2 regions of the Nocardiopsis gilva YIM 90087 genome follow, and region 2 is predicted to be linked to the other one. Evidence: riboswitches for the same ligand, from Rfam matches in the RefSeq annotation. Region 2 holds a riboswitch; the other holds the start of a gene.
What was found. A riboswitch is a leader RNA that binds a small molecule or an ion and turns the genes downstream of it on or off. The one in region 2 is predicted to bind S-adenosylmethionine.
Positions count from the first base shown of each region.

Region 1 (8,623 bases), 1.6 Mb from region 2:
TCCACCGGTGGATGCCGCCGTCTCCATCGGGATAACGGACGGTACTTCATCGAATGGACCGGGATCAGACATTGGGCGCCTCCTCGTCCGGATAGGCGCGACTCATGGTAGCGAGTCCGCAGTGGAACGGAAGAGGGGATCCGGGAGGACTCACCCTGGGGGTCACACTTCCCTGACCTTTAGGAGTGGCACCTGGATCACGACTTCCGTGCCCCTGGGCGATCCCGGTTCCCACCCGCCCCCAGCGGTGTGCACGAGGCCTCACGCGCAGACCTCCGTCCCATACCCGTACATGGCAGAATTGCCACCGCTCGTCCGCACAGCGGAGGCCGCGCGCGCGATCCACGACATGTCACAGGGGGACATTCTCATGCGCCCGATGCGCCCGAACACCGTCGGCACACCCGCTGCGCTGGGAGTGTGCGGGGCGATTCTCACCGCTCACCTGGCCGCCGCGGCTCCCGTCGCTGCTGACACGGTGGCCGACCTCCGCCCCGAGCAGTGGGGGCTGGAGGCCATCGGCGCGTCGAAGGCCTGGGACCAGAACCGGGGCAGCGGTGTCCTCATCGGGGTGCTGGGAACCGGCGTCGACAGCGAGCACCCGGACTTCCGCGACAGCGTCACCGTCGGCACCGACTTCACCGTCAAGAAGGGCGGCGAGAGCGCGGAGGCCGACGCAGCCTTCGGCGCGTCGGGCACCGAGACGGCCGGGATCGTCGGCGCGCGCGGGCACGGCCAGGAGCACAAGGGCGGAATGCTGGGCGTCGCGCCGGAGTCGCAGCTGCTGTCGGTGCGCGTGCAGAAGGAGAGCGCGGAGGACGCCGACGGCGCCGCTTCGGCGCAGGGGGACGGCGACGTCGATCCGGCCACGGCCCTGGAGAAGGGCATCCGCTACGCGGTCGGTGAGGGCGCGCAGGTTATCACCCTCCCCGAGGGCATGGGCGAGGCCGCGGGCGACGCCGACGTGCGGGAGGCCATCGACCACGCGGTCCGCACCGGCTCGCTCGTGGTCGTGCCCGCTGACGCGGGCTACCCCGCGGACTCCGAGGGCGTACTCGCGGTCGGGGCCGCCGACCGGCAGCTGCGGCCGATGGGCGGCGCGAACGCCCCGGCCGGTGTTCCGGCCGCCGAGCCCACCGAGAGCCCGTCGGCCGGGCTGATCGCTCCGGGCGACCAGGTGGAGACCATCACCGTCGAGACCGGCTACACCAAGGTCAGCGGCGACGATGCGGCCGCCGCGTTCGCCGCGGGGACGGCCGCGCTGGTCCGCGCCGAGCACCCCCAGCTCCTCCCCGACCAGGTCGCCGAAGCACTGGTCGAGGGCGCTGAGTCCGGCGGCGTGCTGAACGCGCCGGGCGCCCTGTCCGCGTCGGCCGGGGCGGCCGAGGACATCCCGCTCTACGACGAGGACCTCGCCGACGAGGCCGGGGACGGACTTCCGGTGCCGGGGTGGACGCTGTGGGCCGGGACCGCGGTCCTGCTGCTGAGCCTGCTGGTCGTCGGGGTGGTGCTGCTGCGCCGCTCCATGGCCAATCCCTACGGGCTGCGGCCCGACCCGGACGCCAAGGCGGCGGCCGAGCAGTGGAGCCGGCAGCAGGCGCTGGAGGTCGAGGCCGAAGCGGCGGCGGCTCCCGGGCGCCGCCGCCGTGGTCGCCGCAAGCGCTGAGCTGGGGGTATCGGGTCCGATCGGTGGGACAAAAGCCTTGACGGCGCACGGCAGGGCACTGAAGGCTTCCGTCCATGTCCCTCGAAGAAGCCCCCCGTTCCCCTGCCTCGCCGCCGCTGCCCGCGCGCGGTGAACCGATCGTCGAGACCGCCCACACCTCCCGCAACCTCCTCGTCGACGGGCGGGTCCGGCTCGACGCCTACGACCCCAAGTGGCCCTACCTGTTCGAACGCGAGGCCGAGCGGATCCGCGAGGCCTTGGGCGACCGGGTGCTGCGCCTGGAGCACACCGGTTCCACGTCGGTGCCGGGGCTGGTCGCCAAGCCGTGTGTCGACATGCTGCTCCTCGTCGCCGACTCCGCGGACGAGGACGCCTACGTGCCCGCTCTGGAAGCGGCCGGGTACGTGCTGGTCATCCGGGAACCGGACTGGCACGAACACCGCTGCTTCAAAGGGCCCGACGTCAACATCAACCTGCACGTCCACACCGTGGGCGACCCCGAGGCCGACCGCATCCTGGCCTTCCGCGACCGGCTGCGCGCCACCCCCGCCGACCGCGCCGAGTACGAGGGGGTCAAGCGACGCCTCAGCGAGCGGACATGGGACCGGATCCAGGACTACGCCGACGCGAAGTCCGAGGTCGTGGAGGCGATCATCGCCCGCGCCATGGCCGAGCGCGGCGCCTGATCCCGGCCTGAGCGTGTATGCCGCGCCCCTCCGTTGATCTCGGAGATATCGGGGTCTCAGCGCCGATTTTTACCCCAATATCTCCGAGATCAACGGAGGGGGTGGCGCGACGGTTGGTGGACAGCTCAGTGGTCGAGCGCCCTGAGCTGCTCGGCGAACCACCGCTGCGGCGGCATGGCGGTCGCGCTCTCCACCAGGCGCTCGCAGCGCGACCGGCGCTCCTCCTCGGGCATCGACAGCGCGGTATGCAGGGCCTCGGCGGTCTCGGACACGTCGAAGGGGTTCACCAGCACCGCGTCGCTCCCCAGCTCGTCGGCGGCGCCGGCCTCGGTCGACAGCACGAGCGCGCACCCGTCGTGGGACAGCACCGGTCCCTCCTTGGCGACGAGGTTCATGCCGTCGCGGATGGGGTTGACCAGCAGCACATCGGCGAGCTGGTAGGAGGCCAGTGAACGCGGGTAGTCGTCGTTGACCTCCAGGATCAGCGGAGTCCACTCGGCGGTGCCGAACTCGTCGTTGATCTCCTTGGCGACGCGCTTCACCGACTCGGTGTACTCCCGGTACTCCGGTACGTCGCCCCGGCTCGGGTAGGCGAAGGCGAGGTGGCTGACCCGCCCGCGCCACTCCGGGCGGGTGGTCAGCAGCTCGCGGTAGGCCTCCAGGCCGCGGACGATGTTCTTGGACAGCTCGGTGCGGTCCACGCGCACGATGAGCTTCGTGTCGCCGACGCGTTCGCGCAGCGCCGCGCGGCGCTCGGCCACGTCGTCGGCCGCGGCGCGCTCGCGCAGGCCCTCGGCGTCCGCGCCGAGGGGGTGCACGCCGATGTCGATCACGCGGCCGCCGTACTCGACGGTGCGCTTGGCCCAGTCGACGTCGGCGCGCAGGAACGCCTCGCAGCAGCGCAGGAAGGCGTCGGCCCAGCGGCGGCTGAGGAAACCGAGGTGGTCGGCGCCGAGCATGCCCTCCAGCAGCTCGCGGCCGATCTCGGTGGGCAGCTTCCGGAAGTACTCGGGCGGCGCCCACGGCGTGTGCGAGAAGTGCGCGATCCGCAGGTCGGGGCGGCGTCCGCGAAGGAGCCGCGGCACCAGCGCGAGGTGGTAGTCCTGCACGGCCACGCGCGCGTTGTCGGCGGCGCCGGTGAGCAGGGCCTCGGCAAAGGCGGAGTTATAGGCGCGGTAGTCGTCCCACTGGGCGCGGAACCCGGCGTCGAAGGCGGGCTTGTTCGGGGTGTCGTAGAGCAGGTGCTGGACGAACCAGAGGGTGGAGTTGGCCACCGAGGTGTAGGCGTTGGCGAAGACGTCCGGCGGGATGTCGAGCATGCGCACGCGCATGCCGCCGAGGTCGAAGCCGGCCCGGTCCAGCCGCCCGTCGGGCGTGTCGGCCGCGGCCTTGCGGTCGGTGTCGGAGAGGGCCGCGCACACCCACAGCGTGTCGGTGTCGGCCGCGACGGAGCTCAGTCCGGAGACCAGACCGCCGCCTCCGCGTCGGTAGTCGAGGGATCCATCGGCATTGACCGAGAAGGACACCGGCCCCCTGTTGGAAGCGACGAGGATCTGCGCCTTGTCCACCTGATCAACCACCTCTCGCGCGAACGGCGTTAACGGAAGGGCTCCATCGAATCGTACGAAACGGGACGAAACTTAGTGAAACGGGTGGATGTACATAAAGAGGAAAGCTCTTGTGGGTGCAGGACCATCTTGCAACGGACGGTCGTAGGTGAGGACGACCGCCCGTGGGTGTCCCTAGGTCTCGCCGGTCGCGACGGCGCGCAAACCCGCGTGTGCCCTTGCCCGGAATCGGGGGAAAGGGCGAACGATGCCGGTAACCGGCACATGCTCCCACGGGGCATCCGCGCGGTTCCGGGCGGGTGTGCGGGTCGGGTCGCCTGCGGTGGTGCCGGGGTGGATACGTGAGAGGGAGGGTGGGGAGGCGTGGCAGGTCACGGGCGCCAGGTCCGATAGTCGTGGACACGTCGTCTCACCATGTGAGCAGATTCATGTTATCCAGGTCACCCTCCATGGAAACGCGGTGCGCCCGTCCGTTACAGTTGCCAACGGATCCCCACCGGGTCCGTCGACAACTTCATGACAACTTCATATTGCTCATCCAGAGGGGTGGAGGGACCGGCCCTGCGAAGCCCCGGCAACCATCTCGGTATGCGTTTCTCGCTGCAATCCGCGAGGCGGCCGAGGCAGGTGCCAACTCCGGCCCGTGGCCAGATCGGTCACTGGGGAAGATGAGGGGAGACGCCTCGCAATGGCGATTGCCGCCACTGAATCCGAAGCCGCCGCCACCGCTCGCTCCTTCGGCCCCGCCGCCGCACTGTCCTGCCGGGAGTGTGGAGAGCGCTACGACCTCGGCCCGCGCTTCGCCTGTGAATTCTGTTTCGGTCCGCTGGAGATCGCCTACGACTTCGGCGCCGTCACCCGCGCGTCCATCGAGCGCGGACCCAAGAACATCTGGCGCTACGCCGGACTGCTGCCGGTCCCGGCCAACGTCGCCTCGCTGCCCAACATGAACCCCGGCCTGACGCCGCTGGTCCGCGCCGACCGGCTGGCCGCCGAGCTGGGACTGGAGTCCCTGCACGTCAAGGACGACTCCGCCAACCCCACGCACTCCTTCAAGGACCGCGTGGTGGCCATGGCCGTGGAGGCGGCGCGCGCGTTCGGCTTCCACACCCTGTCCTGCTCCTCCACCGGCAACCTGGCCGGGGCCGTCGGCGCCGCCGCGGCCCGCGCCGGATTCTCCTCCTGCGTGTTCATCCCCGCGGGCCTGGAGGAGGGCAAGGTGGTCATGGCCGCCGTCTACGGCGGCAAGGTCGTGGCCATCGACGGCAACTACGACGACGTCAACCGCTTCTGCTCGGAGCTCATCGGTGACGCCGCCGGCGAGGACTGGGGCTTCGTCAACGTCAACCTGCGCCCCTACTACGCCGAGGGCTCCAAGACGCTGGCCTACGAGATCGCCGAGCAGCTCGGCTGGCGGCTGCCGGAGCAGATCGTCATCCCGATCGCCTCGGGCTCCCAGCTCACCAAGATCGACAAGGGCTTCCGCGAGCTCATCGCGCTCGGCCTGGTCGAGGACCGGCCCTACAAGGTCTTCGGCGCGCAGGCCACCGGCTGCTCCCCGGTGGCCCAGGCCTGGGAGCAGGGCCACGACGTCATCCAGCCGGTCAAGCCCGACACCATCGCCAAGTCGCTGGCGATCGGCAACCCGGCCGACGGCCCCTATGTGCTCGACATCTGCAAGCGCACCGGCGGCGCCGTGGTGCACGTGAGCGACGCCGAGGTCGTCGACTCCATCAAGCTGCTGGCCCGCACCGAGGGCATCTTCGCCGAGACCGCCGGGGGCGTGACCACCGGTGTGCTGCGCAAGCTGGTGGCCGAGGGCGTGCTCGACCCCGGGGCCGAGACCGTTGTGCTGAACACCGGTGACGGCCTCAAGACACTGAACGCCGTGGACTCCGGCGTCACCGCGACCATCAAGCCGTCCCTGGACGCGTTCAAGGACGCCGGGCTGCTCTGACCCGGTTCTGACCCGGTACGCCGGGCCCGCGCCCGAACCGTGCCGCCGCCGGCGGCCCCACCCACGTCCCACGCAGTTCCACGCTGATCCCGTCGGCGAATCACACCTGATCAGGAGTTTTCACAACCATGAGCGTCAGTGTTCGCGTCCCGACCATTCTCCGTACCTACACCAAGGACGCCGCCCAGGTGACGGCGGAGGGCGCCACCCTCTCCGACGTCCTGGCCGACCTGGAGGCCAACTATCCGGGCATCAAGGCGCGCATTCTCGACGACTCCGGCAAGATCCGCCGGTTCGTCAACGTGTACGTGGGCGACGAGGACGTCCGCTTCGCCGACGGACTGGCGACCGCCACCGCCAATGGGGTGCAGATCTCGATCATCCCGGCGGTCGCCGGGGGCTGCTGAGCCCCTTCGCGTCGTCCCAGGAAACCGCGCCCTCCTGCCCCTTCGGCGGGCGCGGTTTTCGTGCTTTCCGGGGTCCGTTCGGGGCCGAGATATGCGGGTTGACCTGCGGGTAACCAGGTCTCCACGGTTCCGCCGAGTCGTTTGCACTCGACCATGGAGAGTGCTAAAAAAGGGTTCGTTAGCACTCTGAGATGAGGAGTGCTAATCCAGGATCGAGACGATGAGGCCGCGGTCTCCGGCAGTCGGGTTGTCGGACCAAGCCGTGGTCGTCCGTCGCGGGCGTCGCTCTCGTTCCCTCGCGTATCAGCCCGGTCACGGGAGGACAAGAACTCTATGGCAGCCAAACTGATCGCGTTCGAAGAGGAAGCCCGGCGCGGCCTCGAGCGCGGCATGAACACGCTCGCGGACGCCGTCAAGGTCACGCTCGGCCCCAAGGGCCGCAACGTCGTCCTTGAGAAGAAGTGGGGCGCCCCGACCATCACCAACGACGGTGTCTCCATCGCCAAGGAGATCGAGCTCGAGGACCCGTGGGAGAAGATCGGCGCCGAGCTCGTCAAGGAGGTCGCCAAGAAGACCGACGACGTCGCCGGTGACGGCACCACCACCGCCACCGTGCTGGCTCAGGCGCTCGTACGCGAGGGCCTGCGCAACGTCGCCGCCGGTGCCAACCCGGTCGGCCTGAAGCGCGGCATCGAGACCGCCGTCTCCCGCATCAGCGAGGAGCTGGCCAACCTGTCCAAGGACGTGGAGACCAAGGAGCAGATCGCCTCCACCGCCTCCATCTCCGCCAGCGACGCGCAGATCGGCGAGGTCATCGCCGAGGCGATGGACAAGGTCGGCAAGGAAGGCGTCATCACGGTCGAGGAGGGCCAGACCTTCGGTCTGGAGCTCGAGCTCGCCGAGGGCATGCGCTTCGACAAGGGCTACATCTCGCCCTACTTCGCCACCGACCTTGAGCGCATGGAGACGGTCCTCGAGGACCCCTACATCCTCATCGTCAACTCCAAGATCTCCAACAACAACGAGTTCCTCCCGGTTGTGGAGAAGGTCCTGCAGGCCGGCCGTCCGCTGATGGTCATCGCCGAGGACCTCGAGGGCGGCGCGCTGCAGACCCTCATCGTCAACAAGATCCGCGGCACCTTCAAGTCCGTGGCCGTCAAGGCGCCGGGCTTCGGCGACCGCCGCAAGGCGCAGCTCGGCGACATCGCCGTGCTGACCGGCGGCCAGGTCATCACCGAGGAGGTCGGCCTCAAGCTCGAGAACACCGAGCTCGACATGCTGGGCCGTGCCCGCAAGGTCGTCGTCACCAAGGACGAGACCACGATCGTCGACGGTGCCGGTGACGCCACCTCCATCTCCGGCCGCGTCAACGAGATCCGTGCCGAGATCGAGCGCACCGACTCCGACTACGACCGCGAGAAGCTCCAGGAGCGCCTGGCCCGCCTGGCCGGCGGTGTCGCCGTCATCAAGGCCGGTGCCGCCACCGAGGTGGAGCTCAAGGAGCGCAAGCACCGCATCGAGGACGCCGTCCGCAACGCCAAGGCCGCCGTCGAGGAGGGCATCCTGCCCGGTGGTGGCGTCGCGCTGCTGCAGGCGGGCGTTCCGGCCTTCGAGAAGCTGGACCTGTCGGGCGACGAGGCCATCGGCGCCGACATCGTCCGCCGCGCCATCGAGGAGCCGCTGAAGCAGATCGCGATCAACGCCGGCCTTGAGGGCGGCGTCGTCGCGGAGAAGGTGCGGGGCCTCGACGCCGGTGTCGGCCTCAACGCCGCCACGGGCGACTACACCGACCTGTTCAAGGACGGCGTCATCGACCCGACCAAGGTCACCCGCTCCGCGCTGCAGAACGCGGCCTCCATCGCCGGTCTGTTCCTGACCACCGAGGCCGTCATCGCCGAGAAGCCGGAGAAGTCCGCTCCGGCCGCTCCGGACGCCGGCATGGGCGGCATGGACTTCTAAGACCCACGGCGACCCATGGGTCAGAACATGTCCAGGTACGCGTAACAACGCCTGCGACGATCGGGCGGTCCCCTTGCGGGGGCCGCCCTTTCGCGTGTTCGGATGCGTGTGACGTGGGCAACCTCAGAAAAATGATGAAATCCGACTTATCTCCTACTAACATCGGGCGGGCAGCGGCACTCGAAAAGGTGTTTTTCTGGATATCGCTGCCCGAAGGTGCCCCCAATGATGTGGGTCTTATTCGATCCCGATGAATGAGCGTCCGTCTTGTTAACAAAGTATTGCGCGGGCGTGAATTTACTTGGGGTGGATGTCTCATAAGCCCTCTGACCTCGGGCGATGTCCTGTGTGTGCGGGTATCTCGGTTGATGTTGGCCTAT
Region 1 covers NZ_CP022753.1:1,031,640-1,040,262, forward strand. Annotated here, with positions in the region: gene CDO52_RS05005 (DUF3263 domain-containing protein) at 1-27, opposite strand, end outside; gene CDO52_RS05010 (S8 family serine peptidase) at 293-1,666, shown strand; gene CDO52_RS05015 (GrpB family protein) at 1,741-2,352, shown strand; gene CDO52_RS05020 (alpha,alpha-trehalose-phosphate synthase (UDP-forming)) at 2,478-3,920, opposite strand; SAM riboswitch class I at 4,452-4,595, shown strand; gene thrC (threonine synthase) at 4,609-5,877, shown strand; gene CDO52_RS05030 (MoaD/ThiS family protein) at 6,006-6,284, shown strand; gene groL (chaperonin GroEL) at 6,618-8,243, shown strand.
Region 1: it holds a riboswitch for S-adenosylmethionine, as region 2 does, so the genes downstream of both, thrC (threonine synthase) here and CDO52_RS11885 (aminotransferase class V-fold PLP-dependent enzyme) in region 2, are expected to answer to the same signal.

Region 2 (8,623 bases):
CGAGGAGGCGCTGCGGCGCTGGTGCAACGCCGCCGCCCTGGTGCGTCCGGCTGACGCGGGCGGCCAGGTGGTGGTGCTCGCGGAGGCGGGACTCCCGGCCACCCAGGCGCTCATCCGCTGGGATCCGGGCTGGTTCGCCTCCCGCGAGCTCGCCGAACGCCGGGAACTGGGTTTCCCGCCGGCGGTCGCCATGGCGTCGGTGACCGGCGAGGCCGCTCATGTCCACGAACTCCTCAACGGCATCAGCCTGCCGGAATCCGCCGAGCTCCTCGGCCCGGTGCCCATTACCACCGGCCCCGAGGCCGACCGCCCGGAGGGCGAACGCGTCGAACGCGCCCTTCTCCGCGTTCCCCGCAGCGCCACCCTCACCCTGACAGCGGCGCTGAAGGCTGCCGCATCGGCACGCAGCGCCCGCAAGGACGATCACCTCGCCCAGATCCGCGTGGACCCACTGCACGTGGTGTGAGGTCGCTCGCACCTGCCCCGAATGGCGGAAAAACGTTCGCGCGCGCACGAGTCCGCCGATAAGTTCGAAAACTTCCCATTTTCCGGGGAGTGCCCGGCGTGGGCAGCCGCGCCATGGACCTGTGTCAGGTGAACGGGAACATCATGAAGCACTCCAGTCCCGAGTTCGCAGCGCTCGCCGAGCGGGGGACCATCCTCCGCTGCCAGGTGGGATCCGGCGTACACGGCATCACGGTCGCCAGCCAGGATGACCGCGACGAGATGGGCATCTGTGTCGAACCGCCGGAGTACGTGATCGGACTGCGCGAGTTCGAGCAGTACATCTACCGCAGCCAACCGGAGGGAGTCCGCTCCGGCCCCGGCGACCTGGACCTGACGGTCTATTCGCTGCGCAAGTGGCTCCGGCTCGCCCTGTCCGGGAACCCCACGGTGCTGCTTCCGCTGTTTGTCCCGGAGTCGGAGATCGTCGAGGTCACCGAGCTGGGGCGAGAGCTGCGGGCCAATTCCGGGCGCATTCTCTCCCGGCAGGCCGGGCACCGCTTCCTCGGCTACCTGCGCGCCCAGCGCGACAGCATGCTCGGGCGGCGCGGCGGTCGGCACACGAACCGCCCCGAGCTCATCGAAGTGCACGGATTCGACGTCAAGTTCGCCTACCACATGGTGCGGCTCGGTGTTCAGGGCGTGGAGATGCTGGAGACCGGACGGATCACCCTGCCGATGCCGGACCCGTGGGCCACCTGGCTGCGCGAGGTGCGGCGCGGCGAGCACTCGATGGACGAGACGCTGGAGGCGGCAGGCGAGCTGGAAGCCCAGCTGGAAAAGCTCACTGCGACCTCGCACCTGCCAGAGCACCCCGACGCGGCATGGGCCGACGCCTGGCTGGTCGACGCCTACCAGCGCAGCTGGAGCGGCTGACCGATTTCCCGCCTCACACCGCGTCGGCCTGATGCGCCGGGTGGGCGCGGTAGAGGTCGCGGAGCAGGGCGATCTCGGCGCCGTGGTGGATGACTTCGCGGTTGATGTGCAGGGCGAGGGCGGCGAAGGGGAAGTCCGCCCACTGGGGTGGTTCTGCCATGCCGACCGGTGCGGCCAGGGCGTCGGCGTCGAGGGCGTGGACGCCCTCGCACCAACGGGTGTAGGCGCGCTGGAGACGGTCCAGTGCCTCCTCGGCGGTGGCCGGCCAGAGGGCGTCGCGGATCGTCATGGTGCCCGGACCGAAGTGGTGGTCGACGCGGAGCTCGAAGATGCCGACGACGATGTGGCCGAGCCGCCAGGCGATCGTGGTCACCGGCGGGGGCACGGGTTCCGGCCACTCCCAGTCGGCGACGAATGTGCCGTCGGGGCGTGGACGCACGGACCAGCAGTGGTCTACGGGTTCCCAGAAGTACTCGTCGTCGTCGAGCCCGCTCAGCCGCGGCCACAGTGAGGTGTCCCAGTAGAACTCGAGCTGGGCGAGGATCTCCCCGGTCCAGTTCAGTGTCATGGTGTCCCCCTCTCCCCTGGTCGGCCGCATCCGGCGAGAGCCGGGTGCGGCGTGCCGGGCTCGGCTCGAGTCCCGGCGCCCCTCGGCACGCCCCTACCGCCGTTACCGGCGTCCGACACCCGCCCGGATGCCGGTGCCCCGCGCCGCGACGGCCTCGTCCGGGTAGGGCCACCAGGCAAGGTCGGCGAGGCCGGGATCCAGCAGCGTGAACGGGCTGAAGACGGACTCGGCGCGTTGCCGGCGGTGCGGATCGTCGGTGGGGGCGTGGTGGTCGGTTGTCTCACCTCCCACGGTGATGTCCGTGTGCCCGGGCGGGCCGGGCGGCAGTGCGATCGCTACGCATCCCCCAGGGCACATGGCGCCGTGGAGGGCGCGGACGAGGTCGGAGGTCGGCACGTCGCCGCACTGCGGCGCGTCGGTGTCCACCAGGAAAAACGCCACGGGCTCGCCGAAGTCGACGAACCCGCGCAGTTCGAGGAGGGAGATGAGGGAGACCGGGTCCGGCCGGTGCATCGAGGCGACGGAGACGGTCTCTTCCCCGGCCGACGCGCACCCTCGCATCGGCAGCGTGGATCCGGTCTCGATGTAGACGACCCGGGCGTCCGGCGCGTGTCCGTGCACGGCGCGGCCGATGCCCTCGTCGAGGGGGACCCGGGAGCCGATGTCGACGAACTGCCGGATTCCGGCGTCGACCGCGAGGTACCCGGCGGCGCGCCGCAGGAAGGCGCGTTTGGCCCGGGTGACCTCGGGCGGCTCGGACGGCACGGGCGATGCCGCGGGCGCTCCGGGTTTCGCGGGTTCCGCCGCCTCCGCTCCTCCACGTTCCCCACGGCGCAGCCGGTGTTCGTCAATGTGGATGACGCGCGGCGGAGGCACATCGATTTCCGGTGGCCCCTCGACGATGTGCAGTGCCCGCCGCTCGTCAGTCACGATCGCGCTCTCCGAACCTTCGGCCGGTGCCTGGGCGCGCGGAACGGAGATCGCGGATCGTGTCCTTGGGTCCCCCGGGCTCCGTCGCCCTTTCGTTAGCGCCCGATGTTACCTCGTGTGAGCTATCTCATTCACCCGTCGAAAGTCCACCATGGGCGTCCTCGTTCTGCCCTGGACCAAGGACACTCGGCGGGTTTCACCGCAGCGGGCGCGGGTCGGGCAGCGGGGCGATACGGCCGTTGTCGTCGCGGTACTCCCAGCGCGGACCGTGGGCGGCGAGGCGCGCGACGGCTCCGATCAGCCGGTCGACGTGCTCCTCGGTGGTGCCCAGGCCGATGCTCGCGCGCACCGCCTGCTCGTGCTCCTCCGGCAGCAGGTGCCGGGTGAGCAGGTGGGCGCAGAACAGCCCGTCCCGCACACCGATGCCGTACTCGGCCGACAGGGCCGCCGCCACCAGGTCGCTGGCCAGCCCGTCGATCACGAAGGACACGATGCCGACGCGCGGGTGGTCGGTGTCCCACAGGGCCAGGTCCCGCACACCGGGGATCGCCGCCAGGCCGGTCCGCAGCCGATCGAGCAGCGCCTGCTCACGCGCGTGCAGCTCGTCCTGCCCGGCCTCCGTCAGGGTGTCGCAGGCCGCGGCGAGCGTCACCGCGCCCAGCACGTTGGGGCTGCCCGCCTCGTGGCGCGCGGGGAGGTCGTTCCACCGCACATCGTCCTCGGTGACATTGCCGGTGGCGCCGCCGCCCGCCAGGTAGGGGGTGGCGGCCTGCAGCCAGTCGGTGCGCCCCGCCAGAACACCCGCGCCGAACGGGGCGTAGAGCTTGTGCCCGGAGAAGGCGACGTAGTCGGCGCCCGTCGCCGAGAGGCCGAACGACTGGTGCGGGATGAGCTGGGCGGCGTCGACCACGATGCGCGCCCCGGCACTGTGCGCGACGGCGGTCAGCCGCTCGATCGGCCAGATCTCGCCGGTGACGTTGGAGGCACCGGTCACGCAGAGCAGACGCGGCCCCTCGGGCGCGGAGCGCAGTGCCTCGCGTGCCGCCTCGACCGCCGCGTCGGGGCTCTGCGGCAGTGGGAGGCGGATGACCTTGCCCGCCCTGCTCCCCCGGTGCTGCCAGGGCAGCAGGCTCGCGTGGTGCTCGGCGGCGAAGACGACGACGGTGCAGTCCTTCGGGACCGAGCGCGCCAGCAGGTTCAGCGCGTCGGTGGTGCCGCGGACGAACACCACGGCGTCGTTGTGGCGCGCGCCGACGAACCGGGCCACCGAGCGGCGCGCCTGCTCGTAGGCGTTGGTGCTGACCTGGGAGTGGAATCCCGCGCCCCGGTGCACGCTGGCGTAGTAGGGCAGGGACGCGTCCAGCACCTCGCGCACCGCCGCCAGGCACGGGGCACTGGCGGCGTAGTCGAAGTTCGCGTAGGTGACGCGTTCGCCGGTGACGAGCGGGATGCGGACGTCGGCGCCCACGATCGAGGTGTCGACCGCGGTGGCGCGGGAGGCGGCGGGCGTGGTGCGCGCACCAGAGGCCGGGGCGGGGGCGGCCGTGGGGCGGGTGGACGGGGTTGCGGCGACAGCGGTCATCGTGGCTCCTCCAAGGGCCGTCAGGGACCCCCGGGAGCACCACACAGCGCGTCGTCCTACAGCGCTGCCGTGGTACGAACCTGGTGGGGTCCGCGCTTGCCTGACACGGTTACGGGATGCGGTCGTGTCTCGACCTGGTCTTCACCCGGGGCACCCCACCGCGGAAGGAGGGTTGCCGGCCAGCAAGCCGGGGCTTGACGCTGGCGCTCATGACCTGGGTGGCACTATAGCGCACGGCCGGATGCCCCCGAACCGCCCCCACCCCCATGTCCGTCTCCGTCCCGGCGACGGCCGTCTCACCTGCGGGCCCGTTTGCCGTCGACCGATGCCGCGCCGTTCTCCCGCCACTCTCCCGCCCCCGGACGGTGGCGAGCGTTGACAACGCGGCACACTCATCGGAGATACTGAGGGCGACTGCCCTCCCGCTGTGGACGTCGGGTCTGCCCCGGCCGTCCTGTCAGGCGAGAGACTCCAGCACCGCCGGAGTTTCGCCTGCCCACCGGAGGGAGTTCCACCGTGCACGAACGCGATCGGCTGCAGCGCCTCCTCGACGATCCGCAGATCGTCCTCGTATCGGGCTACGCCCGCCTTCCCGACACTGTGGCGAGCCACTCCCAGTACGAGCGGCTCGGTGTCGTCCTCGCCGTGCACCTCGCCGATGGCCGGATCGTCGCCGCCGACACCACGCTCCTCACCGACCTCGCCAAGGAGTTCTTCCGCGCCCTGGTCGAGGGCCTGTCGGTCACCGACGACATCGCCGAGATCGCCGAACGCGTCCAGAGCCGCTACGCCGGACAGTCCGGGGCCGCGCTGACCACGGCGCTGCGCCGCTGCCTGGAGACCTACCACCAGCTCCGCGAGTCCCGAGCTTCAGCGCCGCAGCAGGAAGGGATGTAGCCAGCAGTGGACACACCCAACCCACAGTCCGCCCCGTCGGCCCAACCACTGGCCGGGGTCAGGATCGCCGATCTCTCCCGGGTCCTGGCCGGGCCGTACGCGACGATGCTCCTGGCCGACATGGGAGCCGAGGTCATCAAGGTCGAACACCCCGGCCGCGGCGACGATACCCGCTCCTGGGGGCCGCCCTGGGCGGGCGGCGAGGCCGCCTACTACCTCTCGGTCAACCGGGGCAAGCGCAGCCTCGCCGTCGATCTGAAGGACGAGGAGGGGCTGGCCGCCGTCCAGGACCTCTGCGCCCGCGCCGACGTGGTGATCCAGAACTTCCGCCCCGGAGTGATCGAGCGCCTCGGGCTGGACTACGCCACCATCGCGGCCCGCAACCCGGGCGTCGTCTACTGCTCGATCACCGGCTTCGGCCCCGAGCACGAGCCGGAGGGGCGTCCCGGCTTCGATCTCATCGTGCAGGCGGAGAGCGGCCTGATGGCGGCCACCGGCGAGCCCGATGGGCCGCCCAGCAAGGTGGGTGTGGCCATGACCGACGTGCTCACCGGCCTGAACGCGGCGGTGGCGATCCTCGGCGCGCTGCTGCGCGCACGCACGACCGGCGCCGGCGAGCACATCAGCGTCTCGCTCATCAACGCGGCACTGTCCAGCCTGGTCAACCTCACCCAGCAGGCCCTGGTGACCGGGGCGGACCCGCCGCGCTACGGCAACGCCCACTCCACGATCGTGCCCTACCAGGCGTTTCCCACCGCCGACGCCGACATCGTGATCGCCGCCGGGAACGACGCGCTGTACCGCAAGCTGTGCGCCGTGCTGAACCGCCCCGACCTGGCCGACGACCCCCGCTACGCGACCAACCCCGACCGGGTCGCGCACCGCGCGGAGCTGGTCGGCGAGATCAGCGCGACCCTGCGCGTTCGCCCCTCGGAGGAGTGGGTGAAGCTGCTGCTGGCCGCCGGGGTTCCGGTCGGCAAGGTGCGCGGGGTGCTGGACGCGATCCGCAGCGCCGAGGCGGCCGGGGACGACGCCGTGCTGGGCGTCGAGCACCCGGTGGCCGGGCCGATGGAGCAGATCCGCGCCGGTTTCCGGCTGGAGTCGGCGCCCGGGACCGCCGCGACCGACGGGCCCGCCCTCCCGCCCCCGCTGCTCGGCCAGCACTCCGCTGAGGTCCTGCGCGAGCTGGGGCTGCCCGAGGAGCGCGTCGAGGCCATGATCGAACGCGGCGCCGCGTACCAGCACACCAGCACTGCCACCGACACCGACACCGACACCGACACCGGAAAGGACGTCCCCAGATGAGCGAGCAGCGCAAGGCCGCACCGCCCGACCCGCACGACTTCTTGGCGGTGGACGACTCGCTGTCCGACGAGGAGCGCGACATCCGCGACACCGTCCGCGACTTCGCGGCCCGGGAACTGCGCCCGCACGTGGCCGACTGGTTCGAGGCCGGGACCATCCCCGACCCCCGTTCGTTGGCCAAGGCGTTCGGTGACCTCGGGGTGTTCGGGATGCACCTGGAGGGCTACGGGTGCGCGGGCGCGAGCGCCGTCGAGTACGGGCTGGCCTGCCGGGAACTGGAGGCGGTCGACTCGGGGCTGCGCAGCTTCGTGTCGGTGCAGGGGTCGCTGGCGATGACCGCGATCCACAAGTTCGGTTCGGAGGAGCAGAAGAACCACTGGCTGCCGCGCATGGCGGCGGGCGAGGCGATCGGCTGCTTCGGGCTGACCGAGCCCGACTCCGGCAGCGACCCGGGCTCGATGCGCACGCGCGCCCGCCGCGACGGGTCGGACTGGGTGCTGGACGGCACCAAGATGTGGATCACCAACGGCTCGATCGCCGACGTCGCGATCGTGTGGGCCGCGACCGACGAGGGCATTCGCGGTTTCGCCGTGCCCACCGACACGCCCGGCTTCAGCGCCAATCTCGTCCACAAGAAGCTGTCGCTGCGCGCCTCGATCACCTCGGAGCTGGTACTGGACGGTGTGCGGCTGCCGGGCGACGCGCTGCTGCCCGGATCGACGGGGCTCGGGGCTCCCCTCTCCTGCCTGAACGAGGCGCGCTACGGCATCGTGTGGGGGGCCGCCGGTGCGGCGCGCGCCTGCTACGAGGCCGCGCTGGAGTACGCGACGACCCGCGAACAGTTCGGTCGGCCCATCGGCGGTTTCCAGCTCACCCAGCGCAAGCTCGCCGACATGCTCGTCGACGTCAACCAGGCCGGGCTCACCGCGATGCAGATCGGGCGGCTCAAGGACCAGGGCCGGTGCCACCGCAACCACGTGAGCTTCGGGAAGTTCGCCTGCGTGGCGGCCGCCCAGCGCGTGGCCAGCACGGCGCGCTCGATCCACGGGGCCAACGGCATCACCCTGGAGTACCCGGTGCTGCGGCACATGCTCAACCTGGAAACGGTCGCCACCTACGAGGGGACCGAGGAGATCCACGCTCTCAGCCTGGGACAAGCGGTGACCGGCATCTCGGCGTTTCGCTGACGGGCGGCGGTCGCTGCGCTCGGCGTACCCAGCACAATAGTGGGGAGCCGAATTAGGGAGATGTCGATGGGGAACGACACGAGTCACTTCCGAATGACGAAGCTGCGGCGCACCGCCAACGCCGTCATCGGAGGCTTCATCAAGTACGGGGTCAGCCCGTCGGACATGCAGCTGCTCACGACGCGCGGCCGCACGTCCGGTTTCCTGCGGACGACGCCGGTGAGTCTGGTGGAGAACGAGCTGGGCCGGTTCCTCGTCGCTCCGTACGGAGAGGTGGACTGGGTGCGCAACATCCGCAAGGACGGATACGCCACCCTGCGCCACGGCGGCTGGATCGAACTGATCAGCGTCGTCGACGTCGACCCGGAGCGTGCGGCTCCGGTGCTCCGGGAGTACCTGCAGCACCCCCGCGTGGCCATTGTCGGCCCGTACTTCAAGGCGGCACCCGACTCCCCCCTCGAATGGTTCGCCGACGAGGCACAAGCGCACCCGGTCTTCGAGATCGTACGCAGCACCACCGTCCGGATCTGAGCCGCCCGAAAAGGGCTCGTGCCGAACAGGTCGGGCGCTCCCGTGGTCACGGGGGCGCCCTTTTCTGTGCGCTCAGCGCCCGGGGAGCGGCCCCGGAGCGGTGTCCGGGATCCCGACGTGCATGCGAGTACATCGAAAGCAGCACATGATCTCGGCTCCGCGCAGGACGCCCCGAACCCGGGTTGCCCACCACCCTGAGACCGGTATCAGCGCCAATGGGCGCAGCAGACGGTTCGATCGACG
Region 2 covers NZ_CP022753.1:2,599,902-2,608,524, reverse strand. Annotated here, with positions in the region: gene CDO52_RS11905 (primosomal protein N') at 1-466, shown strand, start outside; gene CDO52_RS11900 (nucleotidyltransferase domain-containing protein) at 610-1,380, shown strand; gene CDO52_RS11895 (DinB family protein) at 1,394-1,948, opposite strand; gene CDO52_RS11890 (SAM-dependent methyltransferase) at 2,051-2,878, opposite strand; gene CDO52_RS11885 (aminotransferase class V-fold PLP-dependent enzyme) at 3,075-4,460, opposite strand; SAM riboswitch class IV at 4,548-4,675, opposite strand; gene CDO52_RS11880 (DUF3870 domain-containing protein) at 4,977-5,357, shown strand; gene CDO52_RS11875 (CaiB/BaiF CoA transferase family protein) at 5,364-6,662, shown strand; gene CDO52_RS11870 (acyl-CoA dehydrogenase family protein) at 6,659-7,849, shown strand; gene CDO52_RS11865 (nitroreductase/quinone reductase family protein) at 7,916-8,380, shown strand.